3 regions of the Streptomyces sp. NPDC027672 genome follow, and region 1 is predicted to be linked to each of the others. Evidence: riboswitches for the same ligand, from Rfam matches in the RefSeq annotation. Region 1 holds a riboswitch; each other region holds the start of a gene.
What was found. Region 1 has a riboswitch for cobalamin ahead of nicT (Nickel transporter NicT). Riboswitches for the same ligand answer to the same signal wherever they lie in the genome.
Positions count from the first base shown of each region.

Region 2: linked by a shared signal. The riboswitch ahead of ACZ4SV_RS29160 (cobalamin biosynthesis protein) and the one ahead of nicT (Nickel transporter NicT) in region 1 are both predicted to bind cobalamin.
Region 3: linked by a shared signal. The riboswitch ahead of ACZ4SV_RS01345 (ribonucleoside-diphosphate reductase subunit alpha) and the one ahead of nicT (Nickel transporter NicT) in region 1 are both predicted to bind cobalamin.

Region 1 covers NZ_JBVHSO010000006.1:200,580-206,506, forward strand. Annotated here, with positions in the region: gene ACZ4SV_RS16735 (hypothetical protein) at 1-61, opposite strand, end outside; gene ACZ4SV_RS16740 (nucleoside hydrolase) at 304-1,269, shown strand; gene nicT (Nickel transporter NicT) at 1,285-2,367, opposite strand; cobalamin riboswitch at 2,395-2,578, opposite strand; gene ACZ4SV_RS16750 (ArsR/SmtB family transcription factor) at 2,657-3,007, shown strand; gene ACZ4SV_RS16755 (glycoside hydrolase family 13 protein) at 3,088-4,746, shown strand; gene ACZ4SV_RS16760 (DUF4142 domain-containing protein) at 4,743-5,480, opposite strand; gene ACZ4SV_RS16765 (MIP/aquaporin family protein) at 5,780-5,927, shown strand, end outside.
Region 2 covers NZ_JBVHSO010000014.1:51,124-57,050, forward strand. Annotated here, with positions in the region: gene ACZ4SV_RS29145 (lysozyme) at 1-527, shown strand, start outside; gene ACZ4SV_RS29150 (inorganic phosphate transporter) at 671-1,978, shown strand; gene ACZ4SV_RS29155 (hypothetical protein) at 2,013-2,240, shown strand; cobalamin riboswitch at 2,431-2,571, shown strand; gene ACZ4SV_RS29160 (cobalamin biosynthesis protein) at 2,671-3,615, shown strand; gene ACZ4SV_RS29165 (cobyric acid synthase) at 3,612-5,156, shown strand; gene cobN (cobaltochelatase subunit CobN) at 5,153-5,927, shown strand, end outside.
Region 3 covers NZ_JBVHSO010000001.1:301,757-307,683, forward strand. Annotated here, with positions in the region: gene ACZ4SV_RS01335 (DUF3311 domain-containing protein) at 1-82, shown strand, start outside; gene mctP (monocarboxylate uptake permease MctP) at 79-1,707, shown strand; adenosylcobalamin-variant (AdoCbl-variant) riboswitch at 1,990-2,086, shown strand; gene ACZ4SV_RS01345 (ribonucleoside-diphosphate reductase subunit alpha) at 2,225-4,594, shown strand; gene ACZ4SV_RS01350 (ribonucleotide-diphosphate reductase subunit beta) at 4,594-5,604, shown strand; gene ACZ4SV_RS01355 (helix-turn-helix domain-containing protein) at 5,853-5,927, shown strand, end outside.

The DNA of each region.
Region 1 (5,927 bases):
CCGTGGCGAGGAGGGGGCGCTGCACGGCACGGGGTATGCGGGGGCGTATCGCGGGGGACATCGAGGCCTCCTGGCTGCGCGCGGCCGGCGAAAACTCCTGCTCTCACGGCACCACCGCCGCCCCGGCCCCACCAGCGCTCCGGTCCGTACGGGTGAGCGGGCCGTGGCCGCACGGCCGCCGAGGGAGAAGCCGGGGAGCGCGGCGCGGGCCGGCTGCGGGCGTCCCGGAACCGTGGATGCCGGGGACGGCCGGTCCCGGCGCGCCGGGGTGATCTATCGTCGGCTCGACGGAAGGAGTCCGCCGTGACCGGTCAGCCCATTCCCGTGATCATCGACTGCGACACCGGGGTCGACGACGCCCTGGCCCTGCTCTTCGCCGTACGCCACCCCGGGCTCGACCTCAGGGCGGTGACCTGCGTGGCCGGCAACACCGACGTGGACGGCGTGGTCCGCAACACCCTGACCGTGCTGGAACAGGCCGGCGCCCCCCGGGTCCCGGTGGCCCGGGGCGCCGAGCGGCCGCTGATCGAGCCGGCCCGTACGGCGCCGGTGCACGGCGTCGACGGCATGGGCGACCTGGGGCTGCCCGCGCCCGCCCGGACCGCCGCCGACGTGGACGCGGTGACCTTGCTGCACCGGGAGATCCTCGCCTCCCCGCGCCCCGTCACCCTGATCCCGACCGCCCCGCTGACCAACATCGCGCTGCTGCTGCGCACCCACCCCGAGGTGACCCGGAACATCGAGCGGATCGTGTTCATGGGCGGCGCCGTGACCACCGGCAACGCGACCCCGGTCGCGGAGTTCAACGTCTGGCACGACCCGGAGGCGGCGGCCATCCTGCTCACGGCCGGTGTGCCGGTCACGATGTACGGCCTGGACGTGTTCACCCGGGTCGTGGTCCCCGCCGAGGAGGTGCACCGGCTGCGCGCGAGCGCCGAGCCCGGCACCCGGCTGGCCGGCGAACTCCTCGCCCACCGGCCCACCGCCCAGGGCGAGGCGCCGGAGGCCGAGGAGGCGGGCGGTCTCGGCGACGCGGGCGCGGTGTGCGCGGTCGCCGACCCGGCCGGCCTCACCACCCGGCGCCTGCCGGTCGAGGTCTCCCTCGCCCCCGGCCCCACCCGGGGCCAGACCGTCGTCGACCGCCGCCTGCGCCCCGGCGAGTCCGAACTCCACGAGGGCGGCCGCGAACGGGCCCTCGTGGACGTGGCGCTGGACGTGGACGTCGACCGGTACGTGCGGCTGTACCTGGAGACGGTGGCCCGGCCGTAGCGTCCGGGGCGGCGGTCAGCCCGAGTCGGCGGGGCGGGGGGTCCAGCGCTGTTCGACCTTGGCCACCTTCCAGTACGCCAGCGCCGCCGCCCACACCACCACGAACAGGCCGACGATGAGATAGCCGACGTTGTCCAGGTCCAGGCCGGCGATCCAGCCGGTGACCTCGTCGTGCAGGCCGAACTTCTCGTGCAGGACGCCGACCAGCTCGATGGTGCCGATGAAGAAGGCGACGGCGATGGACAGGCCGGTGATGGCGAGGTTGTAGAACACCTTGCGGACGGGGTTGGAGAAGGCCCACTGGTAGGCGAAGTTCATGAACGTGCCGTCGAGGGTGTCGAACAGGCTCATCCCGGCGGCGAACAGCAGCGGCAGGCACAGGATCGCGTACCAGGGCAGGCCGGCCGCCGCGCCCGAGCCCGCCATCACCATCAGCGTGACCTCCGTGGCCGTGTCGAAGCCCAGGCCGAAGAGGAAGCCCAGCGGGTACATCTGGCCGGGCCGGGAGACCGACTTCGTCAGCCGGCCGAGGACTCGGTTCATGAAACCGCGCGAGTCCAGGTGCGCCTCCAGCTCCCTCTCGTCGTAGGTGCCCGCGCGCATCGACCGGAACACCTTGAGGATGCCCGCCAGCGCGACCAGGTTCAGCGCGGCGATCAGGTACAGGAACGTGCCGGAGACCGTCGTGCCGAGGAAGCCGAGCACCTGGTGGGTGGCCGAGCCCTCGTTCATCACCTTGCCGGCCAGCGAGGTGCCGCCCGCGATCAGCAGGGCCAGCAGCACCACGACGCTGGAGTGGCCGAGCGCGAACCAGAAGCCCACCGACACCGGCCGCTTGCCGTCGGCCATCAGCTTGCGGGTGGTGTTGTCGATCGCCGCGATGTGGTCGGCGTCGAAGGCGTGCCGCATGCCGAGCGTGTAGGCGGTGATGCCGAGCCCGACCCCGAAGACGTCACCGCCGACCGTGTAGTGCTCGGGGGTGACGAGCAGGAAGAGGATGCCGAAGGCGACGGCGTGCAAGGCGACGATCACCGCCAGCAGTCCCGCCGTCTTGACGGTGTCCTCGCGTCGCCAGCGGAAGACAGCAGCATTGGCCATAGGTTCACGCTCCAGCACCTCGTGGATCACTTCGTGAGTGCCGTGGCCGGTCTCCTGGCTTACGGGTCGTGCGTCCGCCGTTCCTGCCTTCCCGGTCGTAGGACCAGTGGCCCGGCGCGTGCCGGACGGAACGGGAACTCCCCGATCACAGTGGCGAGGGCCGCGTCGACCTTGCATCGACTTCCCGAACACCACGGCCCGCCCACCGTAGAGGGGCACGTGGTTTCCTGCATAGCTGCGTACCTGCGCAGGTATTCAAGATCACACCGCTGCCTGGGAGGATGGGGGCATGCATCTCGTGCCTGCCGACCGTGCCGGCCGCCGGACCATCGACGGTCACCGGGTGTGCGAGGCGATCGCCGCCATCGGTGACGCCGGCCGTCTGCGCGGCTGGGCCGACCGCTTCTCGCTCCTGGCCGACGCCAACCGGCTCGCGCTGCTGCTCGCCCTGCACCGCACCGGCCCGCTGGCCGTCTCCGACCTCGCGATCGCCACGGGCATGAACGACCCGGCCGTCTCCCAGGCCCTGCGGCTGCTGCGGGCGGCCGGCGTGGTGGCGGGCGAGAAAGAGGGGCGCGTGGTGCGCTACCGGGTGGTGGACGCGGAGGTACAGGGCTTGTTGGAGCACTGCACCGCCTGACCGCGCGCGCGAAGGTTCCCTTTCCGGGCAAGGTGGACAGATACAGGTTCTGTACCGTCGTCCGTCCCTTGGGAGCCCGTATGGCCGACCTCTCGCCGGACCTCTCGTCCAGGAACCCCGACTGGTGGCGGCAGGCCGTCGTCTACCAGGTCTATCCGCGCAGCTTCGCCGACGCCGACGGAGACGGCCTCGGCGACCTGCGGGGCGTCACCGAGCGGCTGCACCACCTCGCCGCGCTCGGCGTGGACGCCCTGTGGCTGAGCCCGTTCTACCCGTCCGAGCTCGCCGACGGCGGCTACGACGTCATCGACCCGCGCGGGGTCGACGAACGCCTCGGCACCCTGGACGACTTCGACGCCCTGGTCGCCGAGGCGCACCGGCTCGGCCTGAAGGTCGTCGTGGACGTCGTCCCCAACCACACCTCCCACCTGCACCGCTGGTTCCAGGAGGCGCTGCGGGCCGGCCCCGGCTCGCCCGCCCGGGACCGGTACGTCTTCCGGCCCGGCCGGGGCGCGCACGGCGAACACCCGCCCACCGACTGGCAGTCCGTCTTCGGCGGCAGCGCCTGGCGCCGGGTGCCCGACGGCGAGTGGTACCTCCACCTCTTCGCCCCCGAACAGCCCGACCTCGCCTGGGACCACGAGGAGGTCCGCGCCGACTTCCGCGCCACCTTGCGCTTCTGGTCCGACCGGGGCGTCGACGGCTTCCGGGTGGACGTCGCCCACGGCATGGCCAAGGACCTCACCGAGCCGCTGCGCGACCTCGGCGACATCGGCGCGACCGGCGAGGCCGCCCTGCCCCGGATGGCACCGGGCAGCCACCCCTACTGGGACCGCGACGAGGTGCACGAGATCTACCGCGACTGGCGCAAGGTCTTCGACGCCTACAGCCCGCCGCGCACGGCCGTCGCCGAGGCCTGGGTGCCGGGCCCGCGCCGCGCGCTGTACGCCCGCCCGGACGAACTCGGCCAGGCGTTCAACTTCGAGTACCTGGAGGCGGGCTGGGACGCGGCGGAGCTGCGCGAGGTCATCACCGGCTCCCTGGCCACCGCCCGCTCCGCCGGGGCCTCCGCGACCTGGGTGCTGTCCAACCACGACGTCGTACGGCACGCCTCCCGGCTGATGCTGCCGCCCGGCACCGACCCGGCCGCCTGGCTGCTCTCCGGCGGCACGGCGCCCGCGGTCGACCCGGCGGCGGGGCTGCGCCGGGCCCGCGCGGCGACCCTGCTGATGCTGGCGCTGCCCGGCTCGGCCTATCTCTACCAGGGCGAGGAACTCGGGCTGCCCGAGGTCGCCGATCTGCCCACGGAGGTGCTCCAGGACCCGATCTGGGAGCAGACCGGCCATGTCCGCAAGGGCCGCGACGGCTGCCGGGTGCCGCTGCCGTGGACGACGACCGGACCGTCGTACGGCTTCGGGCCCGGGGCCGGCTGGCTGCCGCAGCCGGCGTCCTTCGCCGGCTACGCGGTGGAGGCGCAGGCCGGCACCGAGGGCTCCACGCTGGAGCTGTACCGCACGGCCCTGCGGCTGCGCCGCAAACTGCTGGCCGGCGAGACGCTGGACTGGGCGCCGGACGCGCCCGCCGACGTGCTGGACTTCCGCCGCACCGACGCCTGGCGCTGCGTCACCAACCTGGGTGCCGGACCGGTGCCGCTGCCGGCCGGTGAGGTCCTGCTGTCCAGCGCGCCGCTGCCGGCCGCCGGCACGCTGCCCCCGGACACCACCGTCTGGCTGGCCTAGGGCGTCCGGCCCGGGGCCGGCGCCGCCCCGGGGGTGCCGCCCGCGATGCCGTCGATGTCCACCGGTGTGGCGGTGGCCGTCGGCGGCGGGGTGAGCACCACCTGGGGCCGGCCGGCGGACGGGGGCGGCGGGGTCAGGTCGGAGTCGGGCAGCTTGGGCGGGGTGGTCTGCTGGAAGAGGGTCTGGTCGAAGTCGACCAGACCCGTCTTCTCCATCACCGTGATGTGGTCCAGGACGGTGTCGTTGGCCTGGTCGGCGAGGGCCCGCACCAGCGCGTTCTTGGTGGTGGAGCGGATCTTGGCGATCGTGTTGAAGATCGAGCCGTGCGTCATCCGCAGGATGTTCGCGAAGTCGGTGTCGAACCGCCGGCCGCTCTCCGCCTCCAACTGGCGCACGAAGCCCTGCTGCTGGGGACTGGCCACGTCGGGCAGCGTGATGTCCAGCATCGGCGCGATCTTCCGGCAGGTGGTGTCCAGCGCGGCGTGCCCGTCGATGAGATGCCGGCTGGCCGTGCGCACGCCCTCGGAGGCGCCCTTGCGCAGCCCGATCCGCCCGACCGGGTACTCCCACAGCCCGGCCGCCCGGACCTTCACCACGAAGTCCCGGTCCTGCTCGGTGAGCGGCCCCCACTGGGTGTCGGCGATGACGCGGTCCTGCGCGGTGGAGACCGTGCTCAGGCCGAGCATGCCCGGGTAGGCGAGCGCCGCGAGGGTGAGGGCCATCGCACCGCCCACGAACGCAGTTCCCGTCGCGTTCCGCGAAAAGCGCACCGTTCCTCCTGCTGGGGTCGCGTCCGGCGTTCGGACGCACAGCAGTACGGACGCGGGGGCCGTCCGTATCAGCGTCGCGGGCAAAGAATCCTCCCGGTCCGCTGACCGGAGGCCGAACGCTCCCGCGGGACCGCGGCGGTCCTCTTCCGGACGGCCGGAGCGGGTTCCTGTACGGGTGATGCGGGACGTTCACCCTGCACGGCGTGGCTTTATGCCTCAATATAGGGACATTGGCCGCACTGCTCTCTTCAAAGGGGGCCTCCATGGCTGTCGACATCCCCGCGCTCGTCAAGCCGTCCCGTCTCAGAAGCCGGGGCGGCCTGCTGGGCGAGTGCCTGGCGGAGTTCCTCGGGACCTTCGTCCTCATCTGCTTCGGCTGCGGTGTGGTCGCGATGGCGGTCGCCGCACTCC
Region 2 (5,927 bases), on a different contig from region 1:
ACCGCAATCCCTACTTCTCCGGGCAGTACACCGGCGCCCGTGACGCCGGGCTGCTGCGGGGCGCGTACCACTTCGCCCTGCCGGACCGGTCCTCGGGCACCCGGCAGGCGGCGTACTTCGTGGAGCACGGCGGCGGCTGGCGGGCGGACGGCTGGACGCTGCCGCCGGCGCTCGACATCGAGTACAACCCGTACAGCGCGACGCGCCGGTGCTACGGGCTGGGCAAGGCGCAGATGGTCCGCTGGATCCGCGCGTTCAGCGACGAGGTCAGGCGGCGGACGGGCCGGCGCCCGGTGATCTACACGACGACGCAGTGGTGGAAGCTGTGCACCGGCAACAGCCGTGCCTTCTCCAAGAACCACCCGCTGTGGATCGCCCGGCACGGCACCTCCCGGCCGGGCACGCTGCCCGGCGGCTGGCAGTACTGGACGTTCTGGCAGTACGGCGCGGCGGGCACGCTGCCGGGTGACCAGAATCTCTTCAACGGGACCCTGGACCGGCTGCGGATCTTCGCCCGGGACCGGTAGCCAAGGGGCGCCCGGCCCGACGGCGCGAAGCGGAACCCGGGGCACGTGTTTCGGACACGCATGCGCCCGTCCCAGTTCATCTTCCGTTCACCCAGCTTGCCTACGTTCGACCAGCCAACGACCTCGAACGATTGCCTGGGTAAATGGAAAGCTTCTCGCTGATCCTCGCGATTGTGGTGGTAACCGCTCTCGCGTTCGATTTCACGAACGGTTTCCACGACACCGCCAACGCGATGGCCACCACCATCAGCACAGGCGCCCTGAAGCCCAAGATCGCGGTGGCCATGTCCGCCGGCCTCAATCTTGTGGGCGCCTTCCTCTCCGTGGAGGTCGCGAACACGATCTCCAAGGGTCTCGTCGACGAGAGCGGCATCCGTCCCGAGGTCATCTTCGCCGCCCTGGTGGGCGCGATCCTCTGGAACCTGCTGACCTGGCTGGTGGGCCTGCCCTCCAGCTCCTCGCACGCCCTGATGGGCGGCCTGGTGGGCGCCACCGTCGCCTCCGCCGGCTTCGGCGCCGTCCACGGCGAGGTGCTGGTCACCAAGGTGCTGCTGCCGGCCGTCGCCGCGCCGGTCGTGGCGGGCCTCGCCTCGCTGCTGGCCACCCGCCTCTCCTACGGCATCGGCGGCGGCGCCGACGACCAGGCCACCCGCAAGGGCTACCGCGCCGGCCAGATCGCCTCCGCCGGCCTGGTCTCCCTCGCCCACGGCACCAACGACGCCCAGAAGACGATGGGCATCATCACCCTCGCCCTGATCGCGGGCGGCGCCATCAGCCCCGGTTCCAACCCTCCCACCTGGGTGATCCTCTCCGCGGGTATGGCCATCGCGCTCGGCACCTACATCGGCGGCTGGCGGATCATCCGCACCATGGGCACCGGTCTGACCGACCTGGAGCCGCGCCAGGGCTTCGCCGCGCAGACCAGCGCCGCGACCGCCATCCTGGCCTCCTCCCACCTCGGCTTCTCCCTCTCCACCACCCATGTCGTCTCCGGCTCGGTGATGGGCGCGGGGCTCGGCCGCAAGGGCGGCGTGGTCCGCTGGTCCACCGCGACCCGCATGGCCGTCGCCTGGGTGCTCACCCTGCCGGCCGCCGCGCTGGTCGGCGCGGGCGCCGAGGCCGTCACCGGCCTGGGTGACGGGGGCACCGCCGCCGTCGCCGTCTTCCTGGTCGCCGCGAGCGCCGCGATCTGGAAGATCTCCCGCCGCGAGGTCGTCGACCACACCAACGTGGTCGCCGGGACCGAGGAGCCGGCCGGTGTGGTCACCACCGCCATCGCCGCGGTGACCCCGCCGCCCGCCGGCACGGTCACCGCCCACGTGCCGGCCCAGGCCGCCGGGAGCCTGACGGCCAGGGTCACCACGGACCTGACGCCCGCCGGTCTGACGGCCACGATCCCCGCCCCGGCAGCCGAGCCGGCCCCGGCCGTCCCGCCGGCCGCCACGGTCTGACCCCGAGCACCCGGTTACTGAAGGAAGCATCCCCATGACAATCGACTGGGCGGCCCTCGGCTCCGTCTTCGGCGTCAGCGTCGCGTTCACGGTGGGCGTGGTGGCGCTGTTCACCCTCGGCATCAACGGCCTGTCCCGCCGCGAGCGGGCCGCGGCCCAGGGCGGTTCCGCCGCCTTCGCCGTCACCGGCGCCTACGTCTGCTTCGCGGCCTGCGCGGCGGCGGTGGCCTACGGCATCCACCTGATCACGGCCAAGGGCTGACCGCCGGTCCCCGGTCCCCGGTCCGCGCCCAGCGCCCCCGTTCGCCCCGTTCTTCCCGTACGCCCCGCTGAACCGGCGGGGCGTACGCGTGCTCGCGGGGCCCGTGCGGCAGGGCGCCCGCAGCCGTCCGGCACCCCGGCGATGTGGGCCTCAGCACAGTCGGGCATCCCAGGTCAAAGGCGAGTTGACGGCCGTTCCGGGCGCGTGGTGGACTGCCCAGGCCATCTACGGCGGCAGGAGAGGAAGCCGGTGCGAATCCGGCGCGGTCCCGCCACTGTCACCGGGGAAGAACCCCCGGGAGCCAGGAACTCTCACCGCCGATTTCGTCGAACCAGGGCGTGGACACCCTGAGTGAGGACATGAATCGCCATGCTCGGCTGCCCGAGGACCCGTACCAGGACCGCTCCCGCGCCCACGGCCGGCTGAGCCGATGGGTGCCGATCGCACATATGCGTACGGTGCCGCCGCCGGCCTCCTCGGTGATCTGCTCCTCGGCGATCCGCGCCGCGGGCATCCGGTCGCCGCGTTCGGCCGGGCGGCCACGGCCGTGGAAGGCGCCTTGTGGCACGACCACCGCGGCTGGGGCGCCGTGCACACCGTCGTGTGCGCCGGTGGCGCCGTCGCTCTGGGCGCGCTGGCCGTCCGTGCCGTACGCCCCTGTCCCGCCGCCTCCGTCGCGCTGACCGCCGCCGCCACCTGGGCCGTGGTGGGCGGCACCTCGCTCGCCCGGGAGGCCCGTGCCGTCGGCCGCGCCCTGGAGGCGGGCGACCTCGAGGCCGCCCGCGCCCGGCTGCCCCACCTGTGCGGCCGGGACCCGCAGGCGCTGGACGCCGACGGCATCGCCCGGGCCGTGGTCGAGTCGGTCGCCGAGAACACCTCCGACGCCGTGGTCGGCGCGCTGGTGTGGGGAGCGGTGGCCGGGGTCCCGGGGCTGCTCGGGTTCCGTGCGGTCAACACCCTGGACGCGATGGTGGGTCACAAGTCGCCCCGCCACCGGCGCTACGGCTGGGCCTCCGCCCGCCTCGACGACGTCGCCGGCTGGCCCGGGGCCCGGCTGACCGCCGTGCTCGCCGCCGTGGCCGGACCGGACCCGCGGGGCGCCCTGCGCGCCTGGCGGGCCGACGCGCGCCGGCACCCCAGCCCCAACGCCGGTCCCGTGGAGGCCTCCTTCGCCGGCGCCCTCGGTGTCCGGCTGGGCGGCACGCTGTCCTACGGCGGCCGGGTCGAGCACCGGCCCGTGCTCAACGGCGGTGCCGGACGGCCGGTCCGGGTCACCGACATCGACCGGGCCGTACGGCTCTCCCGCCGCGTCGGCCTGCTCGCCCTGGGCGCCACGGCCGCCGCGCGCGCACTCCTGAAGGGACGTGGGAAGTGAACGGTGGTCTCCTCGTGGCCGGCACCACCTCCGACGCCGGCAAGAGCGTCGTGACGGCCGGTATCTGCCGCTGGCTGGTGCGCCAGGGCGTGAAGGTGGCGCCGTTCAAGGCGCAGAACATGTCCCTGAACTCGTTCGTGACGCGCCAGGGCGCGGAGATCGGCCGGGCGCAGGCCATGCAGGCCCAGGCGTGCCGGATCGAGCCGACCGCGCTGATGAACCCGGTGCTGCTCAAGCCCGGCGGCGAGCAGAGCAGCCAGGTCGTGCTGCTCGGCAAGCCGGTGGGCGAGCTGAGCGCGCGCGGCTACCACGGCGGGCGCCAGCAGCGGCTGCTGGGCACGGTGCTGGACTGCCTGGCCGAGTTGCGGGGCACGTATGACGCGGTGATCTGCGAGGGCGCGGGCAGTCCGGCCGAGATCAACCTGCGGCGGACCGACATCGTCAACATGGGTATCGCGCGGGGCGCGCGGCTGCCGGTGCTCGTCGTCGGCGACATCGACCGCGGCGGCGTCTTCGCCTCGTTCTTCGGCACGGTCGCCCTGCTCTCGCCCGAGGACCAGGAACTGGTCGCCGGGTTCCTGGTGAACAAGTTCCGCGGTGACGTCTCCCTGCTGGAACCGGGCCTGGAGATGCTGCGCGGCCTCACCGGGCGGCGGACGTACGGCGTGCTGCCGTTCCGGCACGGGCTCGGCATCGACGAGGAGGACGGGATGGGGGTCCCCCCGCGCGAGCGCAGCCGAGCGTGGGGGAGGGTCTCGCTGCGCGGCACGGTGCGCGAGTCCGCGGTGACTCCCCCGGTCGGCGCGGACGTCCTGCGGGTCGCGGTGTGCGCGATCCCGCTGATGTCCAACTTCACCGACGTGGACGCGCTGGCCGCCGAACCGGGTGTCGTGGTGCGGTTCGTGGACCGCCCGGAGGAGCTGGCGGACGCCGACCTGGTGGTGGTCCCGGGCACCCGCGGCACCGTGCGGGCCCTGGCGTGGCTGCGCGAACGCGGCCTCGCCGACGCCCTGGTCCGCCGGGCGGCCGAGGGGCGCCCGGTCCTCGGGGTGTGCGGCGGCTTCCAGATCCTCGGCGAGCACATCGAGGACGAGGTGGAGTCGCGGGCCGGCGCCGTGCCCGGTCTCGGCGTGCTGCCCGTCCGGGTGCGCTTCGCCCGCGAGAAGACCCTCACCCGGCCGAGCGGGACGGCCCTCGGCGAGCGGGTCGACGGCTACGAGATCCACCACGGCGTGGCCACGGTCACCGGCGGCGAACCCTTCCTGGACGGCTGCCGGGTCGGCCAGACCTGGGGCACCCACTGGCACGGCTCGCTGGAGTCGGACGGTTTCCGGCGGGCGTTCCTGCGCGAGGTGGCCGCCGCCGCGGGCCGCCGCTTCGTGCCCGCGCCGGACACCTCCTTCGCCGCGCTGCGCGAGGAGCAGCTCGACCGGCTCGGCGACCTGATCGAACAGCACGCGGACACGGACGCGCTGTGGCGGCTCATCGAGTCGGGCGCGCCGCAAGGACTGCCTTTCATTCCACCGGGAGCGCCCGCATGAGCACAGTGTTGTTGTTGTCGACCGCCGACACGGATCTGCTGGCGGCCCGGGCCTCCGGCGCCGGTTACCGCATCGGCAACCCGACCCGGGTCGACGTCGCCGAGGAGCTGCCGGGCCTGATCGCGGGCGCGGACCTCGCCGTCGTACGGCTGCTGGGCGGCAAGCGGGCCTGGGAGGACGGGCTGGCCGCGCTGAAGGCGTCCGGTCTGCCGACCGTGCTGCTGGGCGGCGAGGCCGTGCCGGACGCCGAGCTGATGGCCGAGTCCTCCGTGCCGGCCGGTGTCGTCGCCGAGGCGCTGAAGTACCTGGTCGAGGGCGGCCCCGAGAACCTGCTGGAGCTGTCCCGGTTCCTGTCGGACACCGTGCTGCTGACCGGCGAGGGCTTCGAGGAGCCGCGCCGCATGCCGGAGTTCGGCGTGCACGGCGCGTACGAGGTGCGAGACGGCCGGCCGACCGTGGGCGTGCTGTTCTACCGGGCGCACGAACTGAGCGGCAACACCGCCTTCGTGGACACCCTGTGCGCGGCGGTCGAGGCGCACGGCGCCAACGCCCTGCCGGTGTACTGCGGTTCGCTGCGCGACGCGGACCCCGCGCTGTACGAGCTGCTGGGGCGGGCCGACGCGCTGGTGGCCACCGTGCTCGCGGCCGGCGGCACGCACGCCTCGCAGGCGTCGGCCGGCGGTGACGAGGAGTCCTGGGACATCGGGGCGCTCGCCGACCTGGACGTCCCCGTGCTGCAGGGGCTGTGCCTCACCACCTCGCGGGCGGCGT
Region 3 (5,927 bases), on a different contig from region 1:
CGCGCTGACCATGCTGGCGTACAAGCTCTGGCAGCGTGACCAGCAGGCCCGCGCGACCACGAGGGGCGGTGCCGGACGGTGAAGGACGGCGTCAACGGCGTCGCGCTCGGCGTCTTCATCTTCTTCTTCCTGGCCGTCACGGTCCTGGGCTTCCTGGCCGCGCGCTGGCGCCGGGCCGAGAACGAGCACTCCCTGGACGAATGGGGCCTGGGCGGACGGTCCTTCGGCACCTGGATCACCTGGTTCCTGCTCGGCGGCGACCTGTACACGGCGTACACCTTCGTCGCCGTACCGGCGGCGATCTACGCGGCGGGCGCGTCCGGCTTCTTCGCGGTGCCGTACACGATCCTGGTGTACCCGCTGATCTTCACCTTCCTGCCCCGCCTGTGGTCGGTCTCGCACCGCCACGGATACGTCACCACCTCCGACTTCGTGCGCGGCCGGTTCGGCTCGAAGGGGCTGTCGCTGGCGGTGGCGGTGACCGGCATCCTGGCGACGATGCCGTACATCGCGCTCCAGCTCGTCGGCATCCAGGCGGTGCTGGACGTGATGGGCGTCGGCGGCGGCGAGGACACCAACTGGTTCGTGAAGGACCTGCCGCTGCTCATCGCCTTCGGCGTGCTGGCGGCCTACACGTACTCCTCCGGTCTGCGCGCGCCCGCGCTGATCGCGTTCGTCAAGGACGGGCTGATCTACCTCGTCATCGCGGTGGCGATCATCTACATCCCCATCAAGCTGGGCGGGTTCGACGACATCTTCGCCAAGGCCGGGCACGCGTTCAGCCAGGTCAACCCGGTCACCCACAAACCGCGCGGGGCGCTCGCGCCGGCCGAGGCGGGCCAGTGGACGTATGCCACGCTGGCCCTCGGCTCCGCGCTCGCGCTGTTCATGTACCCGCACTCGATCACCGCGACCCTGTCGTCCAAGAGCCGTGAGGTGATCCGCCGCAACACCACGATCCTGCCGCTGTACTCCCTGATGCTCGGCCTGCTGGCCCTGCTGGGCTTCATGGCGATCGCGGCCGGAGTGAAGGTCGACAACGGGCAGTTGGCCATCCCGCAGCTGTTCGAGGACATGTTCCCGGACTGGTTCACGGGCGTGGCGTTCGCGGCGATCGGTATCGGCGCGCTGGTCCCGGCGGCGATCATGTCCATCGCGGCGGCCAACCTCTTCACCCGCAACATCTACAAGGACTTCATCAAGCCGGACGCCACACCGGCGCAGGAGACCAAGGTCTCCAAGCTGGTCTCGCTGCTGGTGAAGGTCGGCGCCCTGATCTTCGTCCTCACCATGGACAAGACCGTCGCCATCAACTTCCAGCTCCTGGGCGGCATCTGGATCCTGCAGACGTTCCCGGCCCTGGTCGGCGGCCTGTTCACCCGCTGGTTCCACCGCTGGGCGCTGCTGGCCGGCTGGGCGGTCGGCATGGTGTACGGCACGGTCGCCGCGTACGGCATCGCCTCGCCGACGCAGAAGCACTTCGGCGGCAACGCCAAGGAGATCCCCGGCATCGGTGAGATCGGCTACATCGGCATGACGGCGTTCGCGCTGAACGTCCTGGTCACCGTGGTCCTGACGGTCGTCCTGAAGGCCGTGAAGGCCCCCGAGGGCATCGACGAGACCAGGCCGGAGGACTACACGGCGGACTCCGGCGACCCCGGTGTCCAGGTGGAGCTGCCGCCTGCGACGGCAGGCGCCAGTCACTGAGACAGGCCCTGAAGGGCGCGGACGGCACCGGGTAGCACCCGCGACGGGCCGCCGGAAGCGAGGCTTCCGGCGGCCCGTCGCCGTACCCTGCGGCGGACTCGGCGGAGCGGCCGGGACCGGGGCGCCCGCGGTCGGCCGCGCGGCCCAGGGCCGGGCGCCGGAACACACCCGGGCCGGGCGGGCGCGGGGCGCCGACGCCCGTGTCCGGGTGGCCCCCGGGCGCGGCGACACAACATCTGGGGGTGCAAGGACAGCCCGGCACTAGATGTATGCTCGTCCTCGCTGTCGCCGCAGGGGAATCCGGTGCGAATCCGGAACTGTCCCGCAACGGTGTGCCGGCGCGTCCGCGCGCCAGTCGAGTCCGAGCGCCTGCCGTCAGCCCACCCGGCCGTCCGGCCCGGGTGTGTTCCGACGTCCGGGCCTCGTGGAGTGGGCCGGGGGACGCGGCGCGCCGTGCGTGCTCGTGGTCGTCTCCTGCCCTCCGCCTGGCCCCGTGCCGAGCGAGGGAGATCCCCACGTGACCATCGCGCCAGCCGACCCGGCTCCGGTCAGCGCACCGGAGACCGACGGTCCCGGTGCCGCTCTGCTGCGGACCCTGACCGAGCTGACCGCCGATCTGCCCGACGCCGACCCCGGCCGGGTCGCCGCCGCCGCGCTGCGCGGACGGTCCGCGCGGGCCGACGAGGCGGAGCTGCGCGAGCTGGCGACGGAGGCCGCCGCAGGCCTGATCGCCGAGGACCCCGCCTACTCCCGGCTGGCCGCCCGGCTGCTGACGCTCGCGATCCGGGACGAGGCCGCCTCGCAGGGGGTGACGTCCTTCACCGAGTCCGTCGCGGTCGGGCACCGCGAGGGCCTGATCGCCGACCGCACGGCGGACTTCGTCCGGCTGCACGCCGGGCGGCTGGACGCGCTGGCCGGTGACGCCGTGGCGGACGGCGCCGACGACCGCTTCGGCTACTTCGGCCTGCGCACCCTGCACAGCCGCTACCTGCTGCGCCACCCGATCACCCGCAAGGTGATCGAGACGCCCCAGCACTTCATGCTGCGGGTGGCGAGCGGTCTGGCCGAGGACGACACGGTCCGCTCCGTGGACGAGGTCGCCTCGCTCTACCGGCTGATGAGCCGCCTGGACTACCTGCCCTCCTCCCCCACCCTGTTCAACTCCGGCACCCGCCACCCTCAGATGTCGTCCTGCTATCTGCTGGACTCCCCGCTGGACGAGCTGGACTCCATCTACGACCGCTACCACCAGGTGGCCCGGCTGTCGAAGCACGCCGGCGGCATCGGGCTGTCCTACTCCCGCGTCCGCTCGCGCGGTTCGCTGATCCGGGGCACGAACGGGCACTCCAACGGCATCGTGCCGTTCCTGAAGACCCTGGACGCCTCGGTCGCCGCGGTGAACCAGGGCGGCCGGCGCAAGGGCGCTGCGGCGGTCTACCTGGAGACCTGGCACTCCGACCTCGAGGAGTTCCTGGAGCTGCGGGACAACACCGGTGAGGACGCCCGCCGTACGCACAACCTCAATCTGGCCCACTGGGTGCCGGACGAGTTCATGCGCCGGGTCGCCGCCGACGCGTCCTGGTCGCTGTTCTCCCCGGCCGACGTGCCCGAGCTGGTGGATCTGTGGGGCGAGGAGTTCGACGCCGCCTACCGCCGGGCCGAGGCCGCCGGCCTGGCCAGGAAGACGCTGCCGGCGCGGGAGCTGTACGGCCGGATGATGCGGACCCTGGCGCAGACCGGCAACGGCTGGATGACCTTCAAGGACGCCGCCAACCGCACCGCCAACCAGACCGCCGAGCCCGGCCACGTCGTCCACTCCTCCAACCTCTGCACGGAGATCCTGGAGGTCACCGACGACGGCGAGACCGCCGTCTGCAACCTGGGGTCGGTGAACCTGGGCGCCTTCGTGCGCGACGGGGACATCGACTGGGAGCGGCTGGACGACACCGTCCGCACGGCCGTGACCTTCCTGGACCGCGTGGTCGACATCAACTTCTACCCGACCGAGCAGGCGGGCCGCTCCAACGCCAGGTGGCGGCCGGTGGGCCTCGGCGCGATGGGGCTCCAGGACGTCTTCTTCCAGCTACGGCTGCCCTTCGACTCCGCGGAGGCCAGGCAGCTCTCCACCCGGATCGCCGAGCGGATCATGCTCGCGGCCTACGAGGCGTCCGCCGGCCTCGCCGAGCGCAACGGCCCGCTGCCCGCCTGGGAGAAGACCCGTACGGCCCGGGGCGTCCTGCACCCCGACCACTACGGGGTCGAGTTCGCCTGGCCCGAGCGCTGGGAGGCGCTGCGCGCCCGGATCGCGCGGACCGGCCTGCGCAACGCGCTGCTCCTGGCGATCGCGCCGACCGCCACCATCGCGTCCATCGCGGGGGTGTACGAGTGCATCGAGCCGCAGGTCTCCAACCTGTTCAAGCGCGAGACCCTGTCCGGTGAGTTCCTCCAGGTCAACTCCTACCTGGTGCGGGACCTGAAGGAACTGGGCGTGTGGGACGCCCGCACCCGCGAGGCCCTGCGCGAGGCCAACGGCTCCGTGCAGGACTTCCGCTGGATCCCCGAGGACGTCCGGGCGCTGTACCGCACGGCCTGGGAGATCCCGCAGCGCGGCCTGATCGACATGGCCGCCGCCCGCACCCCGTTCCTGGACCAGGCGCAGTCGCTGAACCTGTTCCTGGAGACGCCGACCATCGGCAAGCTCTCCTCGATGTACGCGTACGCCTGGAAGTCCGGGCTCAAGACGACGTACTACCTGCGCTCGCGTCCCGCGACGCGCATCGCCCGCGCCGCCCAGGCGCAGCCCGCCGTCCCCGCGCAGGCCGCCCCGGATACCGATGCGGTCGCCTGCTCCCTGGAAAACCCCGAGTCCTGCGAGGCCTGCCAGTAATGTCCCGTAACACCCACCTGCTCGACCCCGGCTTCGAGCTGACGCTGCGCCCGATGCGCTACCCGGACTTCTACGAGCGCTACCGGGACGCCATCAAGAACACCTGGACCGTCGAGGAAGTCGACCTCCACTCCGACGTCACCGACCTGGCCAGGCTCACCGCCGAGGAGCAGCACCTCATCGGCCGGCTCGTCGCCTTCTTCGCGACCGGCGACTCCATCGTCGCCAACAACCTCGTGCTCACGCTCTACAAGCACATCAACTCCCCCGAAGCCCGCCTCTACCTGTCCCGGCAGCTCTTCGAGGAAGCCGTCCACGTCCAGTTCTACCTGACCCTCCTGGACACCTACCTGCCCGATCCGGAGGACCGCGCCGCCGCCTTCGCCGCGGTCGAGAACATCCCCTCCATCCGCGAGAAGGCCGAGTTCTGCTTCCGGTGGATCGACGAGGTGGAGAAGATCGACCGGCTGGAGACCAAGGCCGAGCGCCGCCGTTTCCTGCTCAACCTGATCTGCTTCGCCGCCTGCATCGAGGGGCTCTTCTTCTACGGCGCCTTCGCCTACGTCTACTGGTTCCGCAGCCGCGGTCTCCTGCACGGCCTGGCCACCGGCACCAACTGGGTCTTCCGCGACGAGACGATGCACATGAGCTTCGCCTTCGACGTGGTCGACACCGTCCGCAAGGAGGAGCCGGACCTCTTCGACGACCGGCTCCAGCAGCAGGTCACCGACATGCTGCGGGAGGCCGTCACCGCCGAGCTGCAGTTCGCCCGCGACCTGTGCGGCGACGGCCTGCCCGGTATGAACACCGAGTCCATGCGCCAGTACCTGGAGTGCGTCGCCGACCAGCGCCTCACCCGCCTCGGCTTCGCGCCGATCTACGGCTCCGAGAACCCGTTCTCCTTCATGGAGCTGCAAGGCGTTCAGGAACTGACGAACTTCTTCGAGCGCCGTCCGTCGGCGTACCAGGTCGCGGTGGAGGGCACCGTCGACCTGGACGAGGACTTCTGATCCCGACTCCCCTCCCGGGCCTCCTGTGCCTCCCGGATCTGCCGGTCGATGCGCCGGTCGCGCACCGCGCCGAACAGGGACGGGAGGATCAGCAGGACCAGGATGCCAAGGGTGAGGCTCATTCCGATGAGGCCTTCGATCTGGTTTCCGTTCATGGACACCACTGTCGCGCCGGTCACTCCTTACCGGGAGTGGCAGTACGGCCGTAGACCCTCGAATTCCTGCCAGCGCTGCGGCACACTGGGGGCATGCTGACGAACGTGGCCGCCGTCCTGCTCGACGGTGTGCACCCCTTCGAGCTGGGTGTCGTGTGCGAGGTGTTC